3 regions of the Sinorhizobium chiapasense genome follow, and region 3 is predicted to be linked to each of the others. Evidence: predicted binding sites of a transcription regulator. Region 3 holds the regulator's gene; each other region holds the start of a gene.
The links. Region 3 encodes LexA, which represses DNA repair genes until DNA is damaged. Its sites were predicted from a motif close to TGTTCNNNNTGTGTTCNG; they were not measured.
Positions count from the first base shown of each region.

Region 1 (3,276 bases), 1.6 Mb from region 3:
AGCGATTGCAGAAGCGGCTCGGCACGACCTCGCTCTACGTCACCCACGACCAACTCGAGGCGATGACGCTCGCCGATCGCCTCGTCGTCTTGAACGGTGGCTGGATCGAACAGATCGGCCGCCCGCTCGACGTCTATCACACACCGGCCTCGACCTTCGTCGCGAGCTTCATCGGCTCGCCGGCGATGAATCTCGTCAAAGGTACCCTCGACGGCGGCCGGCTCAATATCGGCGCGCAGTCGATCGACCTCGGCGACTGGGCGCCCGCGAGCGGACCGGTAACCGTCGGCTTGCGTGCGGAGGATCTGCGTCTCGCAAGCGTTGGCGAGCAGGCTCTTCCCTTCCGAGTCGAATACGTCGAGGAACTGGGAGCGCAACGCCTCGTTCACGGCGCAATCGACGATCATGTTGTCACTGTCGCGCTTGCGCCGGAGACGCCGCTCTCGGACGGTCTCGCCATTACCATCGCGCCCGAGCGCTTGCATTTCTTCGCGCCGGACGACGGCAGGAGGATCGGCGGACCGAAATCGGCAGCGGGCACCGCATCGGCCACCGCGCGAACCGTAAGCCTGGAGCCGGCATTGTGATTGAAACGACCGCAGCAAGGCTTGCAGCACCTCCGCAGGAGGCGCGTCCGGGTTTTGCCCGGACCGAGCGTACCGTTGCCGCCCACGACGCCATCATGGGAAGGCTCGAGGCGATGAACACGGTTGAGATCGGCGGTGCGCCGCCCGTCCAACGGGCGCTTGCCTTTCCGGTCGCCGTCGCGGCATGGAATCTTGAACGCTGCCTGTTCGCCAAGGAGAGCGCCGCTCACCTCGGCGCCACCGGCGCCTCGCTTGTTCTGCTTTCGGAGATGGACAACGGCATGGCGCGCACCGGCCAGCGGCATCCGACGGCAGAGATCGCGGCCACCCTCGGCATGCAATATGCCTATGGCGTCGAATTCATCGAACTCGGACTGGGCTCCGAGAGCGAGCGCGAATTCTGCAAGGACGACTTCAACGAGAAGGGCTTCCACGGCAACGCGCTGCTAGCGGCCGTTCCGCTTGCCCGCCCCTTCATGTTGCGGCTCTGGGGCGAGAGGCCGTGGTTCATGGACGGCGGCGACCAGCCGCGCGTCGGCGAGCGCCTTGCTATCGGCGCCGTGATCGAGACCACAGTCGGCCCTTTCGTGGCCGTTTCCACTCATCTCGAAAGCGCGGCTAAGCCCGCCTACCGCGAGCGGCAGGCCAAGGAACTGATCGATGCGCTGGATGCGGCCTTTCCGGGTCTCCCAACCCTCATCGGCGGCGATCTCAATACCGGCAATCACGCCGGCGGCGATTTCGAGGCCGAAGGGCTGTTTGCGATAAGCGCCGCGCGGGGCTTTACGCGCCACGGTGGTCCGATTGATCGCATGACCACGCGCCCGAGCCTCATCACGCGCCGGCCGAAGCGGGCAATGAAATACGACTGGTTTCTCTCGCGCGGTCTAAGGATCGGCGAAAGCCACATCATTCCTTCCCTCGATCCTTCGGGCCGGCCGCTGTCCGACCACGACCTCATCACCTGTGTCGTCGAGGGCTTCGAATAGCGTCCAGAACGCGTGACGATGACGCAGTCAAGGAGAAGCGCATCCCGCTGCGCTCCTCTAAAAGCCTTGTCACGCGTTTGTTCTATTATTGTTCTTGTTTTTGAGCGCAGTCCGTGCAAGATTTGATGCTGCAACCGGCGGCGGTTGTGGCGGCGCAAATGCGGTCGCCGTGACGAGGGGGCATCATGGTCGCGCGTGTCAGCACGATTGCATTCCAGGGGATCGAAGGCGTGCCGGTCGATGTGCAGGTGATGGTCGCACCCGGCAAGGTCGGCATGCAGATCGTCGGCCTGCCGGACAAGGCGGTCGCCGAAAGCCGAGAGCGTGTCCAGGCGGCGCTGCATGCGTCCGGGCTGGCGCTGCCGGCAAAACGGGTCACGGTCAATCTGGCGCCGGCCGACCTGCCGAAGGAAGGCAGCCATTTCGACCTCGCCATCGCCCTCGGGCTGATGGCGGCGCTCGGTGCCGTTCCGGCGGATGCGCTCACCGGCTACGTCGTCATCGGCGAACTCAATCTGGACGGCACCATTGCCGCCGTCGCCGGCGCGCTGCCTGCCGCAATCGGCGCCAACGCGCTTGGCAAGGGCCTGATCTGCCCGGCAGAAAGCGGCCCGGAAGCGGCCTGGGCCGGGTCGGAGATCGACATCCTCGCGCCGCGCAGCCTGATCGCCATCGCCAATCACTTTCGCGGCACGCAGGTGATTTCGCGTCCCGAGCCCGCCATCCGGGCCGCTGCCGCCAACCTGCCCGATCTCGCCGACATCAAGGGCCAGGAAAGCGCCAAGCGGGCGCTCGAGGTGGCGGCCGCTGGCAACCACAATCTGCTTATGGTGGGTCCGCCAGGATCCGGCAAGTCGATGCTAGCCGCGCGACTGCCGTCGATCCTCCCGCCACTCTCCCCGGCGGAATTGCTCGAAGTTTCGATGGTCCATTCGATCGCCGGTCAGTTGCCGGGCGGCAAACTTTCCGACCGGCGGCCGTTTCGCGCGCCGCACCATTCGGCCACCATGGCCGCGCTGATCGGCGGCGGGCTGAGGGCGAAGCCTGGTGAGGCGTCGCTTGCCCACCACGGCGTGCTCTTTCTCGATGAGTTTCCGGAGTTTTCGCCGCAGGTTCTCGACGCGCTGCGCCAGCCGCTCGAAACCGCCGAATGCATCATCGCGCGCGCGAACCACCGTGTCAGCTATCCGGCGGCGATCCAGCTCGTCGCGGCGATGAATCCGTGCCGGTGTGGCATGGCGGGCGAACCGGGGCGCACATGCGCCCGCGGCCCGCGCTGCATGGCCGACTATCAGGCGCGGATTTCCGGTCCCCTGATGGACCGCATCGACATCCGCATCGACGTCCCGGCCGTTAGTGCCGCCGACCTCCTCCGCCCCGTTTCAGCCGAACCGAGTGCAGTGGTTGCCAAGCGTGTCGCCCGCGCCCGCGCGCTGCAGGCGGACCGCTTCGCCGCGCTCGGCAATCCTGAGCTGACGAACAATGCCCGCTGTTCGACTGCGATGATTGAGAAGATCGCGGAACCGGATGCCACGGGTTTGCAGCTCTTGAGGGATGCGGCAGAGAAGATGAAGTTCTCGGCGCGCGGTTATCATCGGGTGCTGAAGGTGGCCCGCACGCTTGCCGATCTCGACGAAGCGCCGACCGTTGGCCGCATCCATCTTGCCGAAGCCATTTCCTATCGCATCGCCGGAGAGCGA
Region 1 covers NZ_CP133148.1:4,302,610-4,305,885, forward strand. The annotation lists gene RB548_RS20435 (sn-glycerol-3-phosphate import ATP-binding protein UgpC) at 1-587, shown strand, start outside; gene RB548_RS20440 (endonuclease/exonuclease/phosphatase family protein) at 584-1,576, shown strand; gene RB548_RS20445 (YifB family Mg chelatase-like AAA ATPase) at 1,762-3,276, shown strand, end outside.
Region 1: the regulator LexA is predicted to act here: its motif matches at 1,655-1,672, upstream of RB548_RS20445 (YifB family Mg chelatase-like AAA ATPase).

Region 2 (3,276 bases), 160 kb from region 3:
CGGGCCGTGTAGCCGACATTGTCGAGGTCGTTGTGCTTGCCGCCGGCGCGCACGCATTTCTGCGCGGTCGCGGCCGTCGAATAGGGGCGCTGCTCGAGGCCGGTGAAGACGTTCTTGAACTGCACCATGCCGGCATTGGTGAACATCAATGTCGGGTCGTTGCGCGGCACCAGGGGGCTCGACGGCACGATCTCGTGACCGTTCTTGCGGAAATAGTCGAGAAACATCGACCGAATTTCATTCACGCCGCTCATCTTGCGTCCTATCTGTGCCATTCCCGGTCGCGACCGCACTTTGCCGGGCCGCGCACCGCTCTCTTCAATCCCGCGTCTATCGGCAATAGACACGCCCCCCAGCAACGTCGGTCGCCGGAACCACAGGCTTTTATCTTCCGTGTCTCACGCTGTCCAGACGGCAGCAAAAAACCGGCCGTCTGGAAAAACGACCGGCTTTATCCAAAACTTGCCCGCCTCAGATCTTACATTTCGGCGGCTGCATCGCCGTCGTCATCGCTCTCCGGTCCGCCGTTCTCCAGGAACTTATCAGCGATCAGGCCGGCATTCTGCCGCAGAGCCATCTCGATTTCACGCAGAAGATCGGGATTGTCGCGTAGGAAAAGTTTCGCATTCTCCCGGCCCTGGCCGAGGCGCTGGCTATTGTAGGAAAACCAGGCGCCGGATTTTTCGACGATGCCGGCCTTGACGCCGAGATCGATGAGTTCACCGGTCTTGGAAACGCCCTCGCCATACATGATGTCGAATTCCACCTGCTTGAAGGGCGGCGCCATCTTGTTCTTGACGACCTTGACGCGGGTCTGGTTGCCGACGACCTCTTCGCGCTCCTTGACCGAGCCGATGCGACGAATATCGAGGCGCACCGACGCATAGAACTTCAGCGCGTTGCCGCCCGTCGTCGTTTCCGGCGAACCGAACATGACGCCGATCTTCATGCGGATCTGGTTGATGAAGATCACCATGCAGTTGGACTTGGAGATCGACGCGGTGAGTTTGCGCAGTGCCTGGCTCATCAGGCGGGCCTGCATGCCCGGCAGACTGTCGCCCATTTCGCCTTCGATTTCAGCGCGCGGCACGAGAGCTGCAACCGAATCGACGACGAGGACGTCGATCGCGCCTGAACGGACCAGCGTGTCGGTGATTTCCAGCGCCTGTTCGCCGGTGTCCGGCTGCGAGATCAAGAGGTTTTCGAGATCGACGCCGAGCTTGCGCGCATAGACCGGATCGAGCGCATGTTCGGCGTCGACGAAGCCGCAAATGCCACCTTTCTTCTGCGCCTCGGCGATGGTCTGCAGCGCCAGCGTTGTCTTGCCCGAGCTTTCCGGGCCGTAGATTTCAATGATGCGCCCTTTCGGCAGGCCGCCAATGCCGAGTGCGATATCGAGGCCGAGCGAGCCGGTCGAAACAGTTTCGATCTCGATTACGCTGTCCTTCGAGCCGAGCTTCATGATCGATCCCTTGCCGAACGACCGTTCGATCTGGGAGAGAGCCGCTTCAAGTGCCTTGCTTTTATCCACCGATTTGTCCTCTACGAGCCGCAAAGAGTTTTGTGCCATTTGGTCCCACCTTTAGGTTATTGAAGCTACCGAGGCAATGAAGCCGCCGCAGGAGTTTTTGTACATGTTTTGTTCTGCTTTGGCAATAGAGTGGCAACCAATTGAATGATAACGGTTATTCTCGTTGCGTTCGATTCTTGTTCACGGGCATTGTACCACGTTTCCGCGAAGCCCATGCCGAAGCTCGGCCAGGCTTGGCGACACCAGCGCGATTCGCGACCGTGCCGCCTCTGTGATTTTGGATTGAAGCAGTCCAAAGAGGAGCTTTTATGAAGAAACGGGAAATCGCCGTGTTCGGCGGCGCCCACATCGACCGTCGCGGCCGCATCAGCGGCGTGACCGCTCCTGGCGCAAGCAATCCCGGTTCGTGGTTCGAGGAAGCGGGAGGCGGCGGCTTCAACGCGGCGAGAAACCTCGCGCGCCTGGGTCACAGCGTGCGAATGATCAGCCCGCGTGGCGGCGACGCCGCAGGCGAGATGGTGGCGGCAGCCGCGGTCGCAGCGGGAGTGATCGATTGCCCCTTTACCTTTCTCGACCGGAAAACGCCGAGCTACACCGCCATTCTCGAATGCGACGGCAACCTTGTCGTCGCACTTGCCGACATGGAGCTCTACCAGTTGTTTTCGCCGCGCCGGCTGCAGCAGCGCGCGATACGCGAAGTGTTGGCGGCGAGCGATCTGGTGCTGATGGATGCGAACCTGCCCGAGGAGACGCTCGCCGCTCTGGTCAGCGTGGCGTCCAGAGACGATCGAATTGTTGCCGGTATTGCCGTGTCGCCGGCAAAGGTGGTGCGTTTCAGGAAATGCCTCGGCGGCCTCAGTTTCCTGTTCATGAACGAGGCGGAAGCGCGTGCCCTGACCGGGATTGACGCCAGCAAGGCCGCAAACTGGCCATCGCTGTTGCGGGAGGCCGGTCTTACGGGTGGCGTCGTAACACGCGGCGGCGCCGCTGCGGTCGCCTTCGATCGCAGCGGGGCAAGCCTCATTGTCCCGCCGGCTCTCCCGGCGCTTGCGGATGTCACCGGCGCCGGCGACGCATTGGCCTCGGGGTTCCTCATGGCGCGGCTTTCGGGTCTCGATCTTGCCGGATGCCTGCGCCATGGCGTTGCCGCGGCGGGGATAGCGCTTCGCTCGCCTTTTGCCGTTTCGGAAGAAATGTCCGCAGGCAATCTCGAACAGGCGATTGCCCTTGTGCCGGCGCCGCAAATGCTGTCATGAGAGCTGACGTTGAACGCGGGACGAAAGTGTGCGCAGCTTTCCACCCCACATCTCGCCTCGAACATTTTTAGAAACGATCTCGATGACCTTTGGTTGATTTAAGCCAGACATGATCGCGATTTAAGGATAGATTCATGACCAGATCCTCCTCCCCGTCCCTGCCGATCGAATACTCCGATGAAGTCTCGGCCGCCAAGGCACGCGGTGCGCCGATCGTCGCGCTGGAATCGACGATCATCACCCATGGCATGCCATACCCCGGCAACCTCAACATGGCCCGAAGCGTCGAGGCGATCATCCGTGAACAGGGCGCCGTGCCCGCAACGATTGCGGTCATTCACGGTGTCCTTCACATTGGCCTCGACGACGCGAAGCTGGAAGCACTTTCGAAAACGGAAGGCGCGATGAAGCTGTCGCGTGCCGATCTTGCCTTCGCGATCGCCGAACGCCGCACGGGCGCCACGACCGTGGCTGCGACGATGATCGCCG
Region 2 covers NZ_CP133148.1:1,704,197-1,707,472, forward strand. The annotation lists gene alaS (alanine--tRNA ligase) at 1-254, opposite strand, end outside; gene recA (recombinase RecA) at 479-1,570, opposite strand; gene RB548_RS08200 (carbohydrate kinase family protein) at 1,840-2,787, shown strand; gene RB548_RS08205 (pseudouridine-5'-phosphate glycosidase) at 2,922-3,276, shown strand, end outside.
Region 2: the regulator LexA is predicted to act here: its motif matches at 1,630-1,647, upstream of recA (recombinase RecA).

Region 3 (3,276 bases):
ATGCCGACAAACGAAAAAAGAGCCACTCGGGCCTTTGCCGCGAATGGCTCTTTGAAACTGGCTCCCCGGGCCGGATTCGAACCGGCGACCTATCGATTAACAGTCGAGTGCTCTACCGCTGAGCTACCAGGGATCATCTGCGCCGCAGAAGTGAGGCTGCTAATACAAATGCTTTTTCGATTTGCCAAGCGGTTTTTCAAAAAAAATGACAACGTCCGTTGCGCGGCTGTGGAGAAGGCCCCAATTCTGGGGAGGAGCATGAAAGAGGAATAATGACGAACGGCAGGAAAGAACGACATTTCGGCATCGACCCGCAGACCCACGAGCTCGTCCTCGGCAAATGGCGTATGAACTTGCCCGACTCACCGGTGCTGCGAATTCTTGTTGGGACGCTCCTTGTGGTGGGCGGCGTATTGGGCTTCCTGCCGGTGTTAGGCTTCTGGATGATTCCTCTGGGGCTGCTCGTGCTTTCTCACGACATACCGGCCATCCGCCGTCGTCGCCGCAAGCTGGCGGTCTGGTGGGCGCGCTGGCGCGGCCAGCAAAATTCTTCCGACAAATCCTGAAAGGCACATGCGGCCGCGGGGTGCCAAGCGCGCATTAGCGGAGCGCTGGGGGGAACGTGGATGACCTGGCGCCGTCCCACCTTTTTCGAACCACTCCCCTTGCACTCCTCATAGATTCGTTCTAAACGCCGGCCATCGCTTGATCGATCGAGCGTGAGAGGCCTCGTGGCGGAGTGGTGACGCAGAGGACTGCAAATCCTTGTACCCCGGTTCAATTCCGGGCGAGGCCTCCAAAGCTTTTACTTCAAGAAAATCAACGATGAATGTGTAGCCGGACGCTGTGTGAGTGTTTGGCTTACGGCAAAACCGTTTGGCCCGCGCAAACGCGATTCGCGGCGATCAGTGCCATCATTAACGGATTGGCCCTCTGCAAGGCGGTAGAGCAGGGCCTTTGGTTTTGGCCACCCGAGTTGCAGTGTGATTTTCTCCAGCGCCGCGCGTCTGCTCAGGTGCGGAAAGGGCGCTGTAGCAATTTGAATCACTGCCGCAAGTCGCATTGCTGAGCCCGACTCACCAGCCCGTCTCAACTAGTGATAGCGGCGAATAAGGCCGACGAGCTTGCCTTGGATCTTGACGCGGTCCGGTCCGAATATCCGCGTTTCATAGGCCGGGTTGGCCGCTTCGAGCGCGATGGATGCGCCCTTTCTGCGGAACCGCTTGAGCGTTACCTCCTCATCGTCGACAAGCGCAACGATGATGTCGCCGGGATTGGCCGTGTTCGTGTTCCGAATGATCACGGTATCGCCGTCGAAGATACCCGCCTCGATCATCGAGTCGCCCTTGATCTCGAGCGCGTAGTGTTCGCCGTTGCCGATCATCTCGGCCGGGATGGAAATGTCATGAGTGTTGTTCTGGATCGCGGAAATCGGGACGCCGGCCGCGATCCGCCCCATGACCGGCACGGAAACCGATGCAGTATCGCTCGGTGGCGCCGATTTCGTCGTGGCGGCAGGCGCGGCAGGTGGCTTGCCCAGGCTGCCTTCGATCACGCTTGGCGAGAAGCCACGCCGTGGCTGCGGGCTCGTGGTGTAGGCCTCGGGCAGCTTGATGACTTCGAGCGCGCGCGCCCGGTTGGGAAGACGGCGAATGAAGCCACGCTCTTCAAGCGCGGTGATCAACCGGTGGATGCCCGACTTGGAGGCGAGGTCCAATGCGTCTTTCATCTCGTCGAAGGACGGCGGCACCCCGGATTCCTTCATTCGCTCGTGAATGAACAGAAGCAATTCCTGTTGCTTGCGGGTTAGCATGGCGCGTCACTCCAGAGTCGCGAAACAAATCAAGAACAGACACTATCTGTTCCATATGTGTTCCGCAAGTACCTAAAATTCCGTGAATTTCCCTGGCCGTTGCGAAATCCTCCGGCAAAGCGGGCGGTTGCTCCGCCGACGCCTCGCCGTGAACCACGTAAAGGGCGGGCTACGCCGGTTTCACATCTCCGTCAGCTTGGTGAGAGCTCCGGAGTTTGCGCGTGTTGCGGCTGTGATCTCCTGGATCAGGGCCTGGCTCGCCACCGGAATCGAGACGTCCGATCGGAAGATCAGTCCCACCTTCTGCGGCGGCACGAACTCGTGGATGTCGAGCTGAGCGGATATGTCGATCTCGACCAATGAACCTGTCTCGAGCTCGATGCGTACGGCGTCCTGGCGCACAAGGCCGATGAACTCGCTCTTCTGGAGAATGTTCTTGACGAACATCGGGGAGCCGCTGCGCAAAACCGATCTCTTGAATTCCATGCCTACAAGCTTGCGCAGCGCGCCTTCGAGATCGCGGTTGCCGGTCAATACCACCCAAGGATACTGCGCCAGTTCGTTGAGTTCGATCTGATGACCGTCAAGCATCGGGTGACCGGCGCGGACGACGAGGATCATGGAATCGAGATAGAGTTCGCTCTGTTCGACATCGGGTGGAAGGTCCTCCGGCTCGAAGAGGGTCGCGATCAGGAAATCGAGATCCCCCAGCAGCAATGGGCGGATCAGGTCGCTGCGGGTGCCATTGGCAATGTTGATGGTGAGGCGCCGCTCGTCGGTCACAAGTCTGAGGATCGCGAATGCCAGCGTGCGGCTGTCCGGGCCAAGCGGAGCGCCGACGTTGATCTCGCCTGATCCAAGTGTGCGGATCGCTTTGATATCGCTCTCCATCTTGCGCATCTCCGCCGCAATGCGCCGGGCATGATCGAAGACCGCCTCGCCGAAAGACGTAAGCGTGATGCCGCGCGGCCCGCGATCGAGCAGCGGCACTCCAAAAGCATATTCGAGCATCTGGATGCTTTTCGAAAGCGCCGGCTGGGAAAGATTGAGGCGTTGCGCAGCCTTGTTCAGGCTCCCCAGTTCAGCGACTGCAAGGAATCGATTGACCGAACGCAGATCCATATTTCACCTCCCCGAGAAACTGGATTTGACGATAATCAGTTCTAACTTTTGGTTTGAACGATATCAAATCATTCTTCTTGATTTTAGAACTTCCGGCCCGCAGACTTCGATCATTCCCGGCGGCTACCAACGATTTGCGCACGGGAAGGCCGAAGCGAGAAGTCCTTCAGGACGGGGTTGTACGAAGCCGTGAGGAGACGGCGTCGCACAACCGAAGCGACGGTCGAGGAGGAGCATTTCCGGACAGTCCGGATTCAATCATCGCCTGATCATGGTCGGCCTTCAGGGAGCGCGCCGCGCGTCCCAACGGTTTCGGCTGGCTTTTTTCAAGGCACGGGGAG
Region 3 covers NZ_CP133148.1:1,540,296-1,543,571, forward strand. The annotation lists tRNA gene RB548_RS07455 (tRNA-Asn) at 59-133, opposite strand; gene RB548_RS07460 (hypothetical protein) at 273-566, shown strand; tRNA gene RB548_RS07465 (tRNA-Cys) at 726-799, shown strand; gene lexA (transcriptional repressor LexA) at 1,094-1,813, opposite strand; gene RB548_RS07475 (LysR family transcriptional regulator) at 1,994-2,935, opposite strand.